3 regions of the Bacillus nitratireducens genome follow, and region 2 is predicted to be linked to each of the others. Evidence: riboswitches for the same ligand, from Rfam matches in the RefSeq annotation. Region 2 holds a riboswitch; each other region holds the start of a gene.
The links. A riboswitch is a leader RNA that binds a small molecule or an ion and turns the genes downstream of it on or off. The one in region 2 is predicted to bind S-adenosylmethionine.
Positions count from the first base shown of each region.

Region 1 (4,820 bases), on a different contig from region 2:
TTAAAGCAACATCATATATCGGCTGTGTTAAGAAATATTCAGCCCCAGCATCTATTTTTCGTTCCATTCGCTTTACCGCTGCTTTTAAATGCCTTACGTGGGGATTAAATGCGCCGCCTACAGAAAATCTTGTTGCCGGTCCAATGGATTTCCCTAAAATGGAACGTCCATCGTTCATTTCTTTAATCATTTTAATTAACTCTATAGAGGACAGATCATATACAGAAGTTGCTCCCGGAAAATCACCAACGCGCGCTGGATCACCAGTTAAAGCTAGCACTTCCTCCATCCCTAACGCCGATAAACCTAATAAATGAGATTGTAGCCCAATGACGTTATGGTCTCTACACGTTAAATGAGTCAATACCGGAATATCATGCTTCGTTAATAATGCACCCATTGCCATATTAGAAACGCGAGGCGATGCTAATGAATTATCTGCTAGAGTAATAGCGTCTGCCCCAGCTCTTTTCAGTGCTCTTGCCCCTTCAAAAAAACGCTGCGTGTCTAATGTTTTCGGTGGGTCTAGTTCCACTACAACTGTCGTTTGTTTCTTTGCTTTTTCTGCTAGAGTGACGTGAGATTTCGAACGTTTCTCGTGTGTATGAACTACTTTTGGTCTTTGAATCGTGTCCTTTTCTATTACAGGCGTAACATTTAGAGTAGCACGCTTCATACTTTCAATATGTTCTGGAGTAGTACCACAACAACCACCCAATAACCGAATACCTTGCTCAATAAATTTCAGTGTCATCGCTTCGAAATAAGCCGGACTTCCCTCATATACGTAACGTCCCTCCACATAATTCGGGAGACCTGCATTTGGATATGCTGACAAGTAGCCATTCTGCGGAATCGATATCATTTTAAAAGCTTCCGTCATATGAAGTGGTCCTAGTTGACAGTTCAATCCAACAACATTTGCACCGTAATCTATAAGCTGCTTTAATATTTCATTGACATCATTTCCATTTTGAGTCGTACCTGCTTCATGTAACGCTAATTGAGCAACAATCGGAATATTTGTTTGCTTACGCAATACTTTAACGGCATGAAGTAATTCAAATTCATCGTAAAAAGTTTCTAATAGTAATCCATCAACCTGTTCTTCTAGTAAAGCACCTGCCTGTTCAAGTAGCATAAACTCCCTTTCCATATCAGTCGTTGTAACAGCTCCAATATGTTTCATACCACCGATTGTTCCTAAAATTGCATTTCTTTCTGTAACAGATGCTTTCGCAATCTTCACTGCCGCTTTATTAATTTGAACAACTTGATTTTCTAAGCCATACATACGTAATTTCGCCTCATTTGCTCCATACGTATTTGTTTGAATCACATCTGCACCAGCAGCTACATATTGTTTATGAATCGATATAATTAAGTCTGGATCAGACAAATTCAATTCTTCAAAACTACTTTGCAAACCATGTGAATGTAATAACGTTCCAACCGCACCATCACCTATTACAATTCCTTTTGATAATAAATCTAGTAACTTCACGAATCTCCCTCATTTCTATCAATATAAAAACCCCCTCTTCACTTTGAAGAGGGGGACATAATTGTTCCGCCTCTTATTATGCAAAACATTCGTTTTGCAGGTATTAGCACCGTTTCAAACATTTCGTTTGAAGGTTGCCGGGTTTCACAGGGCCTTTCCCTCCACCGCTCTCAATAAGAGTTGTCTTTATTATTTTATTTATGTAGCTAAAAGGAAATACGTTCCCCTTTTAACAATGTTTGTTAATTTTTTATAAATTTAGCATGCACAAATATAAAAGTCAATGACACTTGCGGAAAAATAAAAATTATTTAAAATAAAGTTGCAATTCAATTAACTTTTGTTGTAAAGTTAAAAACATAATAAAAATTTCATACGAACATTCTTATCTAGAGAGGTAGAGGGACTGGCCCTATGACGCCTCAGCAACCATTAACATTTGTTAATAAGGTGCTAATTCCAGCAAATTGTGAAAGATTTGACAGATGAGAAGAAGACTCTATTCAATCCGAAAGCCTTCTTCTTAGAAGGCTTTTTTTATTTTATATTCAACTACTGGTTCAATTTAAAAAGGAGGAATTTTTACATGTCAACTATCGAAACAAAACTAGCACAAATCGGAAATCGTAGCGAAACTACAACAGGAACTGTTAATCCACCCGTTTATTTCTCAACCGCTTATCGTCACGAAGGACTTGGTAAATCTACCGGCTTTGACTATTCACGAACTGGAAATCCAACTCGTGGTCTTTTAGAACAGGCAATCGCAGACTTAGAATATGGCGAACAAGGTTATGCCTGTAGTTCAGGTATGGCAGCTGTTCTCCTCGTCCTTTCATTATTCCGTTCTGGAGATGAACTTATTGTATCCGAAGATTTATACGGGGGAACGTATCGCTTATTTTCCGAACACGAAAAAAAGTGGAATGTTCGATGTAGATACGTAAATACACAATCTATTAAACAAATTGAGCAAGCTATCACAAATGAAACGAAGGCTATTTTCATAGAAACTCCGACTAATCCATTAATGCAAGTTACTGATATTGCCGCTGTCGCAACTGTAGCGAAAAGACACGGACTACTTCTTATCGTAGATAACACATTCTACACGCCTTATATACAGCAGCCATTAACAGAAGGTGCTGACATCGTACTTCATAGTGCAACGAAATATTTAGGTGGACATAATGATGTATTAAGCGGACTTGTCGTTGCAAAAGGAAAGGAACTTTGTGAGGAAATCGCTCATTATCATAATGCCTCTGGTGCTGTCTTAAGCCCATTTGACTCATGGCTATTAATTCGTGGCATGAAAACTTTAGCGCTTCGCATGAAACAACATGAAGAAAATGCGAAAGCAATTGTTGCTTATTTAAATGATGAAGATGGTGTGACAGATGTATTTTATCCAGGAAGAGGCGGCATGATTTCGTTTCGCCTTCAAGATGAAACATGGATTAATCCATTCTTACAATCTTTATCCTTAATCACATTTGCTGAAAGTCTTGGTGGTGTAGAGAGTTTAATGACTTATCCAGCAACGCAAACGCATGCTGATATTCCAGAAGAAATCAGAACGGCAAACGGTGTATGTAATCGTCTTCTTCGATTCTCCGTCGGCATTGAAAATAGTAACGATTTAATTCAAGACTTAAAGCAAGCCATTAAACTTGTAAAAGAAGGTGTAAGAATATGAGTTATTCTATCGATACACTCCTACTACACAACCAATATAAACATGACTCGCAAACAGGAGCTGTTAACGTTCCCATTTATAACACATCAACATTTCACCAGTTTGACGTAGATACTTTTGGGAAATACGACTATAGCCGATCGGGTAATCCAACTCGTGAAGCTCTTGAAGATATCATTGCTTTATTAGAGGGCGGAACAAAAGGATTCGCATTTGCATCAGGAATTGCAGCGATTTCCACTGCATTTCTCCTTCTTTCACAAGGTGATCACGTACTCATTTCAGAAGACGTATACGGAGGCACTTATCGAATTATAACTGAAGTACTCTCTCGTTACGGTGTTTCACATACATTTGTAGATATGACAAATGTAGAAAAAGTAAAAGAAAATATTAAACCAAATACGAAGCTCTTTTATGTAGAAACACCTTCTAACCCACTTTTAAAAGTGACAGATATTCGTGCTGTTTCTAATCTTGCAAAATCTATTGGTGCTCTTACTTTTGTTGATAATACATTTTTGACACCACTATTCCAGAAACCACTTGATCTTGGCGCCGATGTCGTTCTTCATAGTGCCACAAAGTTTATTGCTGGTCATAGTGATGTTACTGCCGGATTAGCGGTTGTAAAAGATGCCGAACTCGCTCAAAAACTTGGATTTTTACAAAATGCATTTGGCGCTATTTTAGGACCTCAAGATTGTTCTCTCGTACTTCGCGGTTTAAAAACATTGCATGTACGTCTCGAGCACTCCGCTGCTAACGCCAATAAAATTGCACATTATTTACAAGAGCATGCTAAAGTCCAAAATGTCTATTATCCTGGCTTACAATCACATCTTGGCTATGATATTCAACAATCTCAAGCTACATCAGCCGGAGCTGTCCTATCTTTCACTTTACAATCAGAAGACGCACTCCGCCAATTTTTATCGAAAGTTAAACTACCCGTTTTTGCGGTTAGTCTAGGGGCTGTTGAATCTATTCTTTCCTATCCAGCAAAAATGTCACATGCCGCTTTATCACAGGAGGCACGTGACGAAAGAGGCATTTCTAATTCATTGCTTCGTTTATCTGTCGGTCTTGAAAATGTTAACGATCTAATATCCGATTTTGAAAATGCCCTTTCTTATGTAGAAGAACCTGTAAATGCATAGAGAGAAAAGAAGATATGAAATTAAGTTTTCATATCTTCTTTTTATGTTTTTGAGTATATTTCTTACTTTTCGTATAGTTCATAAAAAAACGATAGAGCACCATCTATTTCCAAGTAATAAATTAATTGATATATTAAGAAGTAAAAAAAGGGGCAAAAAATAATGGATACTTGTGCAGATGTTTTAATCGTTATTGATTTACAAAATGGGGTATGTTATAGCGAAGAACACTTATTTGACTTACAAAGCTTACTTTCAAAAGTAAATAAAAGAATTTCTTCATACAGAAAATCAAATAAACCAATCATTTTTGTTCAACATTGCGATGATGATTTAGTACCTGAAAAAGAACTTTGGGCTATTCATGCTGATCTAGATGTTCAAGAACAAGATTTTTTTGTAAGAAAAACACATGCAAATTCATTTTATAAAACAAACTTAAAAGAGATTTTAGATC
Region 1 is NZ_JAUMJO010000003.1:604,873-609,692, reverse strand. It holds gene Q3V31_RS15090 (bifunctional homocysteine S-methyltransferase/methylenetetrahydrofolate reductase) at 1-1,504, opposite strand, end outside; SAM riboswitch class I at 1,575-1,684, opposite strand; SAM riboswitch class I at 1,887-1,996, shown strand; gene metI (cystathionine gamma-synthase/O-acetylhomoserine thiolyase) at 2,091-3,203, shown strand; gene metC (cystathionine beta-lyase) at 3,200-4,363, shown strand; gene Q3V31_RS15075 (cysteine hydrolase family protein) at 4,526-4,820, shown strand, end outside.
Region 1: linked by a shared signal. The riboswitch ahead of Q3V31_RS15090 (bifunctional homocysteine S-methyltransferase/methylenetetrahydrofolate reductase) and the one ahead of Q3V31_RS11305 (M20 family metallopeptidase) in region 2 are both predicted to bind S-adenosylmethionine.

Region 2 (4,820 bases):
AAATACAATGGGCTATGGTCATATTCGCAGTTAATTTAAAACGAATCATGACCTTAATGAAAGAAACAAGGTAAAAAAGTATAAGAAAAAGGCGACTTTCCGTTCAAGTTTGAACGAAAAGTCGCCTTTTTGCATTGTACATATGTTTTACGAAATGAAAAACCCACTCCCTTTAACCACCTATCCCTGATTCCGCTGTTCCTCTCTAAACTCCTCCTTCACCTTCTCTAACAACCCTTCTTCCGTAATTAATCGATACGCTGTATTTGCTAGTGCTTTTGCCGATGTAATTAACGCTTTATCTCCAAGTTCTGAACGTGCTGCTTCTCTAAATTCATTCGTATGTGCAATTAAGTTATCTGGTCCGATTTTAATGTACGGATGAATTGTCGGTACGACTTGACTTACGTTTCCTGCATCCGTTGAGCCGATTCCTACTCTTTCTTTACGGTTTACATCTTCACCTAATAGTTCTAGTTCTTCGGCTACGACGTCATTAAATGTTTTTGTCACGAGCAATTCATCAATTTCATTTTGGAATTGATGAATTTTTACTTTTGTGCCTGTTGCTAACGCTGCTCCCTCTGCGATGTTTCTTACTTTTTCTGTTACTTCCGCACATCTTTTTCGCGTTGCTGCGCGGATGAAGAACCTTGCTGATGCGTAGTCTGGAATAATATTAGGTGCTTTGCCGCCTTCTGTAATGATTCCGTGAATTTTCACATCTGACGGAAGTTGTTGGCGAAGTGCATTAATACTGTTATACAGCTGGATAATCGCATCTAATGCGTTAATTCCTTCTTCTGGTGAAGCTGCTGCATGAGCTGTTTTTCCGTAAAAATGAAAATCAAGTGGATCGACCGCTAGTGATGGGCTCGTTGGAGCTGTTTTTCCGCTCGGATGAATCATAAGCGCCGCATCAATATTTTTAAATAAACCAGCCTTTACATAACTTGCTTTGGCGCTACCATTTGGCCCACCCTCTTCTGCCGGTGTTCCGAACACGACAACTTCTCCGCCGATTTCCTCAAGCGTTTCTGATAACGCGATTGCTGCTGCAACGCTAATTGTTCCAATTAAATTGTGACCACATGCATGACCAAGTCCTGGTAAAGCATCATACTCCGCTAAAAATGCGATGACCGGCCCTTGTTTTCCTGAACTTTTTCGCGCGATAAAACCTGTTTCATGTCCAGCTATATTGTGCTGTAATTGGAATCCTGCACTTCCTAGCAGCAAACTTAACGTTCTTGATGCGTAAAATTCTTGGTTACCAATCTCCGGATTCGCATGAATATTATGACTTGTTTCTATGTACTTTTCCTTACTTCTTTCTATACTCTCTTCAATTGTTTTTCTTTGTGACGTTACTCCAGTCGCTCCCATTTTTCTTCCTCCTTTTATTTTCACGTAAAAAAGCCTCTTTCTAAAAGATAGAAAGAGGCTTCTGTATATACAGTCAAAATGAGCTTCTTTCTTATCTTTCAAGTTACCTTGCTGGAATTGGCACAGTATTCATAAAGAATCCGCTGCCGAGGTGTCATAGGGCCAGTCCCTCAACCTCTCGTGATAAGAATTTTCATAAAATTATATTAAATTATTTTCATTCTAAATTCATTCCGAATAAAAGTCAAGGAATTCCTATCCGAATTTACCGAATATCTAAAAATCCTTTTAATACACCAATTGTTTCCGGTGCTTGCAGTCTTGCACATATGTACGGAAATTCCGTACTACCTTCAAACATCATTTGAGATGTGAGAGGTGCCCCTGCCCAAAAGATTTCATCATCGATTACTATAAATGGGAACGCTTTGTTTTGCCTTTGTAACTTTACATTCTTTAATGGAACTGGTCCGTCACTATATACCGTTACTTGTGCATTTGTACGCATTAACGCTTGCCATACTCGTTTATCAACTTGCCTTGTACTTGGAAGGGAAATGATAATTTTTCGTTTTGCCGCTAATATATCTTTTAATAGCCCTTTCGGCTCTTCAAGATTCATTTCCATAAACCAGCGTAAACGTTTCGAGATTTTTCGCTCCCACAATTGTCTTGATGTCGTGCGATCATACACATCTCCGTGACGTTCTATATGAGCTGTTAATTGTGATAACGCTTGTTTCCTCGAAAGATTCTTACGCATGTAGTGGCAATCTGATAATTGAATGAACTTCCCTCTCGCTCTCGTAACCGCTACATTGACGAGACGATGGTTTTTATGATCAAAGAATAACACACCAGGACGTTCTTGCGGATAACTATCAACCGTATCAAAGATCATCATATCTCTTTCAGACCCTTGAAACTTATGAACTGTTGCTGCTAAAACTGGTATGTGTTGATATTTCGTTTTCTGCAGCATTTCTCTAATACACGTTGATAAAAAGCGAGACTGTGCTCTGTAAGGTGTAACAACACCAATCGATTGAACACCATCTAACAGTCCGATTAACATCATTTGCATCGCTACTAAACCAGACATAATATTAAAACGAGAACCGGAAGCCGCGTCTTTTAACGAAAATGCTCCCATTAAGCTCGTATCAAATAAAACACTCGCCTCATTTGCGAACGGCTGCAATTGCGCAAGTTCTTTACGCTCTGAAACAGATGGATGATCGTATACTCTGTTTTTATAAATAAATGAATTCGTAAACTTCGATATATCCGCATGCATACGTCTTTGTTCCTGCAGCATAAAAAGGTTGGGATGTGCTTCTGATTTATTTACAGACTCAACAATCCCTGCGTGATAAAACATATCTTCGCCGAGCCATTTTCGAACGAGTTCATGGTTTGCCATCGCAATTGGAGGTAACTGTAAAAAATCACCACAAACGACAATACGTTTCCCAAGCGAAGCAGCTAATGCGATTTGCGGAACATAAGCCATACTTACTTCATCTACTACAACTAAATCAAATGTACGCTCATAAATAAGTGAATCAATGGCACATTTCGATAAAGTTGCGCCGATTACTTTCGCATTTTCAATGTATTCTTTTTCTACTTCTTTAATTTTCGCTTTTTGCTTTCGAAGATCACTTTCAATCTCTTGTATACGCTTCTTATCAGCAGAAGTCGCTTTATATGATAAAATCTTTTCACGAAGATCTTGGCGTGTTTCCTCTAAATAGAGTCTTTCCTCACCCCATGATCCATTCGTCGTTTCAACTAACTTCGACGTAAGTAACGTTTCATGATTTCGTATATGCTCATGTTGACTATAACCGTAACGAACGATTTCACCAGGTGTCCATTTCTTTTTCTTTTCAATTTGCTTCGTTACTTCGCTCATTAATACATCTACTGCTGCATTACTATGAGCTAACACAAGTACCGATTTTCCTTTTTGATAATGCGCCGAAATAATACGTGATAAATTGTAAGACTTCCCTGTTCCTGGTGGTCCCCACACGTACGTTGTCGGATTGTAAAATGAACGATACGCCAATTCATTTTTCGGATTTTTCATCTTCTCAATATGCTTTGGACTACTCGTCCCATCAACAAGACGCTTTATACGATTACGTTTCAGCTTATCTTTATGTGCCTCTTTCAATCGCTCTTGCAGTTGCTCTAACAATTGCCACGGTTCACTGTATAAAACGGCTTCTCGTATTTCGCCTTGTATATAATCATTTAACTTCAATTCGATTTCTAATCCATGTACGGATAATACTTCTCCCGTCGCTTCCTCACCATCGAACTCAATTCGAATTGGTGAACCTTCAGGTAAACTTACTTCCGATATAAGCTGAAATACGTATACTGTACTTTCATAATCTGTATATAAAAAACGACCGTTCATGATAGAGATTTTACTACCACCTATCGTTTTCCAATGTTTAATTTCATACGCTAATGCATAATGCCACTCTTTCATCGTTGCCGATAATGAAGGAGTTTGAGTAGGTGTATTCATCGTATAATCTCCTTCCTTCTCCCCAAACATACTTTCTCACTATACCATATAACACGCTAAAATTTGTAAGGTTTTTATCTTGCTTATTTTCTTAATTTTCAATAACATATTGCATATAATTTTCAGAAAGAAGGAATCTACATGCCAGTTAGAAGAATAGAACACGTTGGACTTATGGTTGCAAACTTAGAAACATCTATTTCATTTTATGAAGAAGTAGTTGGCTTACAGCTCATTAAACGTATGGGGCACCCGAATCCAGACTTAAAACTCGCTTTTTTAGGTGTAGAAGAATCGAAGGAAACGATACTCGAACTCATTGAAGGTTATAACTCTTCTCTTCCGGCAGAAGGAAAAGTACATCACATTTGCTTTAAAGTGGATTCATTAGAGGATGAAATCGAAAGACTAAAGAAACAAAAAGTAACCTTTCTACTAGGAGAAGAAATTGAAACATTACCAGATGGAACACGTTACATATTCTTCGCTGGCCCTGACGGAGAGTGGATTGAGTTTTTTGAAACGGAGAGATAAAGTGAAACTTTAATCAGTGGGGTTTTGTTCATCCCCCACTGATTATTAGTTGAACCAATCGGGCTTTTACGGGCAGTTGATCCCCACCTAACTTCTGTGCTTCCTCTGGATTTTGAGGTGGGGTCTTACTGCCCGTTAATGCGGGATAAAGTAAGACCTTAGGATAGAAAAGGAGCCGGAATTCCGGCCCTTGTTTTTAACTAGTAACAATGAAACATATCTTCAACCCGAAGAATCACCCAGATTAAAAAACAATCATTTTATTAGGAGTAAAGAATGATAAATACAATCTATATTATTGTTTTTTGGATACTTATTCTATTTCCAATCCTGTATGTAATTAAGATAAAGCGCT
Region 2 is NZ_JAUMJO010000002.1:984,726-989,545, reverse strand. It holds partial or broken gene Q3V31_RS11310 (IS5/IS1182 family transposase) at 1-74, shown strand, start outside; gene Q3V31_RS11305 (M20 family metallopeptidase) at 181-1,386, opposite strand; SAM riboswitch class I at 1,475-1,576, opposite strand; gene Q3V31_RS11300 (AAA domain-containing protein) at 1,652-3,961, opposite strand; gene Q3V31_RS11295 (VOC family protein) at 4,073-4,465, shown strand; gene Q3V31_RS11290 (hypothetical protein) at 4,742-4,820, shown strand, end outside.

Region 3 (4,820 bases), on a different contig from region 2:
TTGTTACAGGTGTAAGTCGTCTAGACGGTATAGGAGCAGCTATTTGCACAGAGTTAGCAGAGGCTGGATACGATATATTTTTTACGTATTGGACAGAATACGATAAAGAGATGCCTTGGGGCGTTGATGAAAATGAACAAATACAATTAAAAGAAGAGTTGATACAAAACGGTGTCAAAGTATCGAGCATGGAATTAGATCTAGCTCAGAATGATGCGTCAAATCAGCTTATAAATAAAGTTACTGAACAACTAGGGTACCCTCATATATTAATTAACAATGCAGCGTATTCCACGAATAATGATTTCTCTAATTTGACTGCCGAAGAGTTGGATAAGCATTACATGGTAAATGTTCGCGGCACTACATTATTAAGTAGTAAGTATGCTCAAGGATTTGATAAAAAATCTGGCGGTAGAATTGTTAATATTACTTCGGGGCAATTTAAAGGGCCTATGGCTGGAGAACTAGCCTATGCAACAACGAAGGGAGCTATTGATGCTCTCACTAGTACGTTATCAGCAGAAGTGGCTCATTTAGGGATAACGGTGAATGCAATTAACCCAGGTCCAACTGATACGGGTTGGATGATTGAGGAGATAAAGCAAGGATTAAGACCGATGTTTCCTTTCGGCAGAATTGGTGAGCCAAAGGATGCAGCAAGACTTATTAAGTTTTTAGTGAGCGAAGAAGCCGGGTGGATTACAGGACAAGTTATTCATTCAGAAGGTGGATTTAAGAGATAAGTTTATAAATAAAAAGGAGGTATCTCATTTCAGTGAGATACCTTCTTTTTAATCTTTCTTCAATCTTCGTGCTATACCATTTCCTAATGACTGTAATCCTTGAACGAGAATGATTAAAATAAAGACTGTTGCATACATTACTTCAGGTTCGTAGCGTAAATGTCCGAATCGATATGCGAGATCACCGAGGCCTCCAGCACCTACAAGTCCAGCCATTGCTGTTGCACCGATTAAGCCAATTGTTGCGATTGTTAATCCAAGTACGAGAGACGGACGAGCTTCTTTAACCATAACGTGCCAAATGATTTTTATAGTAGAGACTCCCATTGCTTGATATGCTTCAATGACACCGCGATCCACTTCTAATAAAGCAGTTTCCATTAAACGTGCAATATAAGGGGCTGTAAATACGACAAGTGGTACGATAACACCTTGCACGCCAATGGACGTTCCCATTAGAAACTTTGTGAAAGGTAAAATAAAGAATAATAGAATGATAAATGGAAGAGAGCGAATGACATTAATAATTGTATTAAGAATAGGATAGATAACTTTATTTTCTCGCTGTCCACCAGGTCTCGTTAAAACAAGTGTGACACCGAGTGGTAATGCAATAAGAATAGAGATAAGTAGTGAAATAGATGTCATTTGAAATGTTTGAATTGTTGCTTCCCATATTACGTTACCCCACTCATCCAAAAAGGACTTGTTTCCCATAATCTGTTCTACCTCCTTCTACGATGATCCCTTGTTCTTGTAAAAATGATAAGGCACGGTGTACTTCATTTTTTTCGCCTTGCATATGAACGGTCAGTTTCCCATATGCCTCATGTTTTAACTGCGTAATATTGCCTGATAAAATATTCGGATATACTTGAAAACGTTTTGTAGCGACAGCTAACGCTGGTTCTCCTGAAGCGGTTCCTATAAATGAAAGTGTTACAATTTCCCCGGTGCTTTGTAGTTCTTTCTGTACCTCTTCTGGAATTTTAGCTGCAAATGCGCTATTTACAAATTTCTTCGTTGTTACATGTTGTGGATTTGTAAAAATGTCCTTCACAGTCCCGCTTTCAACGACAGATCCATGTTCCATTACAGCAACTCGATCACATATACGCTGGATGACATTCATTTCGTGTGTAATTAGCAAAATCGTAATTCCGATTTCTTCGTTGATCTTTAATAACAAATCAAGAATAGAATCGGTCGTTTCTGGATCTAATGCGCTCGTTGCTTCATCACTTAATAAAACTTCAGGCTCATGAGATAGTGCGCGAGCAATCGCTACACGTTGCTTTTGACCACCAGATAATTCGCTTGGATAGGCATCTTTTTTATTAAAGAGATCAACAATACGTAAATACTTTTCTACCCTTTTTTCAATTTCATTTTTGGGAAGACCAGATAGACGTAAGGGTAGTGCGATGTTTTCATAAACGGTAACGGTTTTAAGTAAATTGAATCCTTGAAAAATCATGCCGATCTTTTGTCTTGCTTTTGCGAGTTCTTTTGTTGATAAGGTTGTTAAATCTTGTTCATTTACAATGATATTTCCTGTCGTTGGTTTTTCTAATAAATTTACACAACGAATTAATGTACTTTTGCCAGCGCCACTATATCCGATGATTCCAAATACTTCGCCCTTTTTTACTTTAAGGGAAGTTGATTTAAGGGCCTCAACATTCCCTTTTTTTGTTGTAAATACTTTGGAGACGTTTTTTAATTCAATCATTATAGTCAGCTCCTACCAAGACGGTAAAACAGAACCATCGAATTTTTTCTCAATGAAATCTTTTACTTCTTTAGATTGATAAGCTTTCTTTAATTTGTTTACAACAGCATCATCTTTATTTTCAGTACGAACAACGACCCAGTTCACATATGGTGAATCTTTTCCTTCACGGAAAATAGAATCTTTCGCTGGACTTAATTTTGCACCTAATGCAAAGTTTGTATTAATTGCAGCTGCCTTTACTTCACTTAGCTGTGTTGGTAATTGAGATGCCTCTAATTCAACAATCTTTAAATTTTTTGGATTTTCAATTACATCTTTTGCAGTCGCTTTTTCTGTAGCCTTTGGATCAACTTTTAAAACCCCTGCTTTTTCAAATAGCTTTAAAGCGCGAAGCTCATTTGTTGGATCATTTGGGACAGCGATTGCATCGCCCTCTTTTAATTCTTTTACATCTTTTAAGCTTTTAGAATACACACCCATAGGGAATGTTACTGTGGAAAATACTTCAGTTAATTTCATATTACGTTCAGCTTTAAATACGTCTAAATAAGATTTAGTTTGATAGCTATTTACATCAAGGCTTTTTTCATCTAAAGATACGTTCGGTGCTACATAATCATTAAATACCTTTACATCAATTTCGAGACCATCTTTTGCGGCAACTTCTTTCACCTTTTCAAAAATTTGTTCATGCGGTCCACCTGTTACACCAACGGTAATCTTTTTCTCATCTAATGCTTTTACCTCTTTATCAGAATTAGCACCACATGCACCTAACAATAATACAGCTCCACTTACAATACTTAATAATACCTTTTTCATCTATAATTCCCCCTTAATATACGTTCCAAAATAAAAAGCACCTCTCAAAAATAAGAGAGGTGCCGAATAGACGAAATAGGTTCCTCTCTTATCTTCCAAAACGAAAATCGTTCTGCAGGAATTAGCACCTTAGCTTATACGTTATAAGCTCGGTTGCCGGGCATCATCGGGCCAGTCCCTCCGCCACTCTTGATAAGAGTATGTGTATGTAGTTTTTAAATATGGTACTAATAGTAAATCTTACAAAAAGAATTGTCAATGGTATTTTCTGAATATATTTTATTTTAAGGTAATGGAAACATTCCCTTTTTTATGCCCTTTTTCTACATATATATGAGCTTCTGGAATTTCTTCTAAGCGATAAATTCTATCAATAACAGGTTTTAAATTTTCTGTTTCAGTTAATTTTTTTAGTAGAATCATATCTTCTTTACTTACTTTTGCCATCATTCCATTAACAGATACATATTTTCCATTTTGCGTTAATACTTTTTGACAAAGGGATCTTTTAATTTTTCCAACTGCATCAAATATAATATCGTAGCGTTCAGCTCGCTTTGTAAAATCTTCTTTCGTATAATCAATTACGTGATTAGCTCCTAAAGATTGCACGAGTTCAAAGTTTGAATTACTACAAACAGCTGTAACGGTCGCGCCAAAATATTTAGCAAGTTGTACGGCAGCTGTTCCTACTGAACCAGATGCGCCATATATAAGTACTTGTTGCCCTTTTCTTATACGTCCTTTTCTCAGGAAGTGTAATGCTGAAGTTCCGCCAAAAGGAATAATGGCAGCTTCTTCATACGTCACATTGGTAGGTTTTAATGATATCAATCCGCTTTCATGCACACATGTATATTCTGCATAACCACCGACATTAAGCTCTGTTAATGCGAAAACTTGGTCTCCTTTTTTAAATTGAGTTACATCTGTTCCTATTTCTTCGATTTCACCAGATAGCTCGACGCCGAGTATAGGTTTTCTTGGTTTTTTAAAACCTAATATAATCCGCATAGGAATCCAAAATAAAAGGGGGCTATTAAAGCCGCGCATTCTACAATCTCCAGTTGTTACACTTGTTGCGTGAATTTTAACTAATACTTCATTCTTTTTTGGAGTAGGTTTCTCTACATCTTGAAGTTTGAGAACATTAGGTGGCCCATACTTTGTGCAAATAATTGCTTTCATAATGACCTCCTGAATTTAGTTGTTTTTATTTACATCATATTTAAGTATTTCTTTAAACATGTTGTTATTCGAGAAATAAAGTGAAATAGAAATATTAAAAAGTATATAGATTTCAAAGGAAAATAGATGATATCCTTTTGGAAAGGAGGAGAAATTATGAAAAAACTTATTTTAACTTCTAGTATGATCCTTGCAGTTATTTTAGGTGCAGGGTGTAGTAATGAGAAAACAACAAAGACGGATGAACCGAAAAAAGAATCGGTTCAAAAAGAGAAGGAATTAGCCGCGAAGGATGTTTTCAAGAAAGCGAATGAAGCTTTTAAAAATGA
Region 3 is NZ_JAUMJO010000012.1:14,657-19,476, forward strand. It holds gene Q3V31_RS27680 (SDR family oxidoreductase) at 1-746, shown strand, start outside; gene Q3V31_RS27685 (methionine ABC transporter permease) at 795-1,463, opposite strand; gene Q3V31_RS27690 (methionine ABC transporter ATP-binding protein) at 1,438-2,478, opposite strand; gene Q3V31_RS27695 (MetQ/NlpA family ABC transporter substrate-binding protein) at 2,491-3,303, opposite strand; SAM riboswitch class I at 3,389-3,502, opposite strand; gene Q3V31_RS27700 (NAD(P)-dependent alcohol dehydrogenase) at 3,583-4,491, opposite strand; gene Q3V31_RS27705 (hypothetical protein) at 4,648-4,820, shown strand, end outside.
Region 3: linked by a shared signal. The riboswitch ahead of Q3V31_RS27695 (MetQ/NlpA family ABC transporter substrate-binding protein) and the one ahead of Q3V31_RS11305 (M20 family metallopeptidase) in region 2 are both predicted to bind S-adenosylmethionine.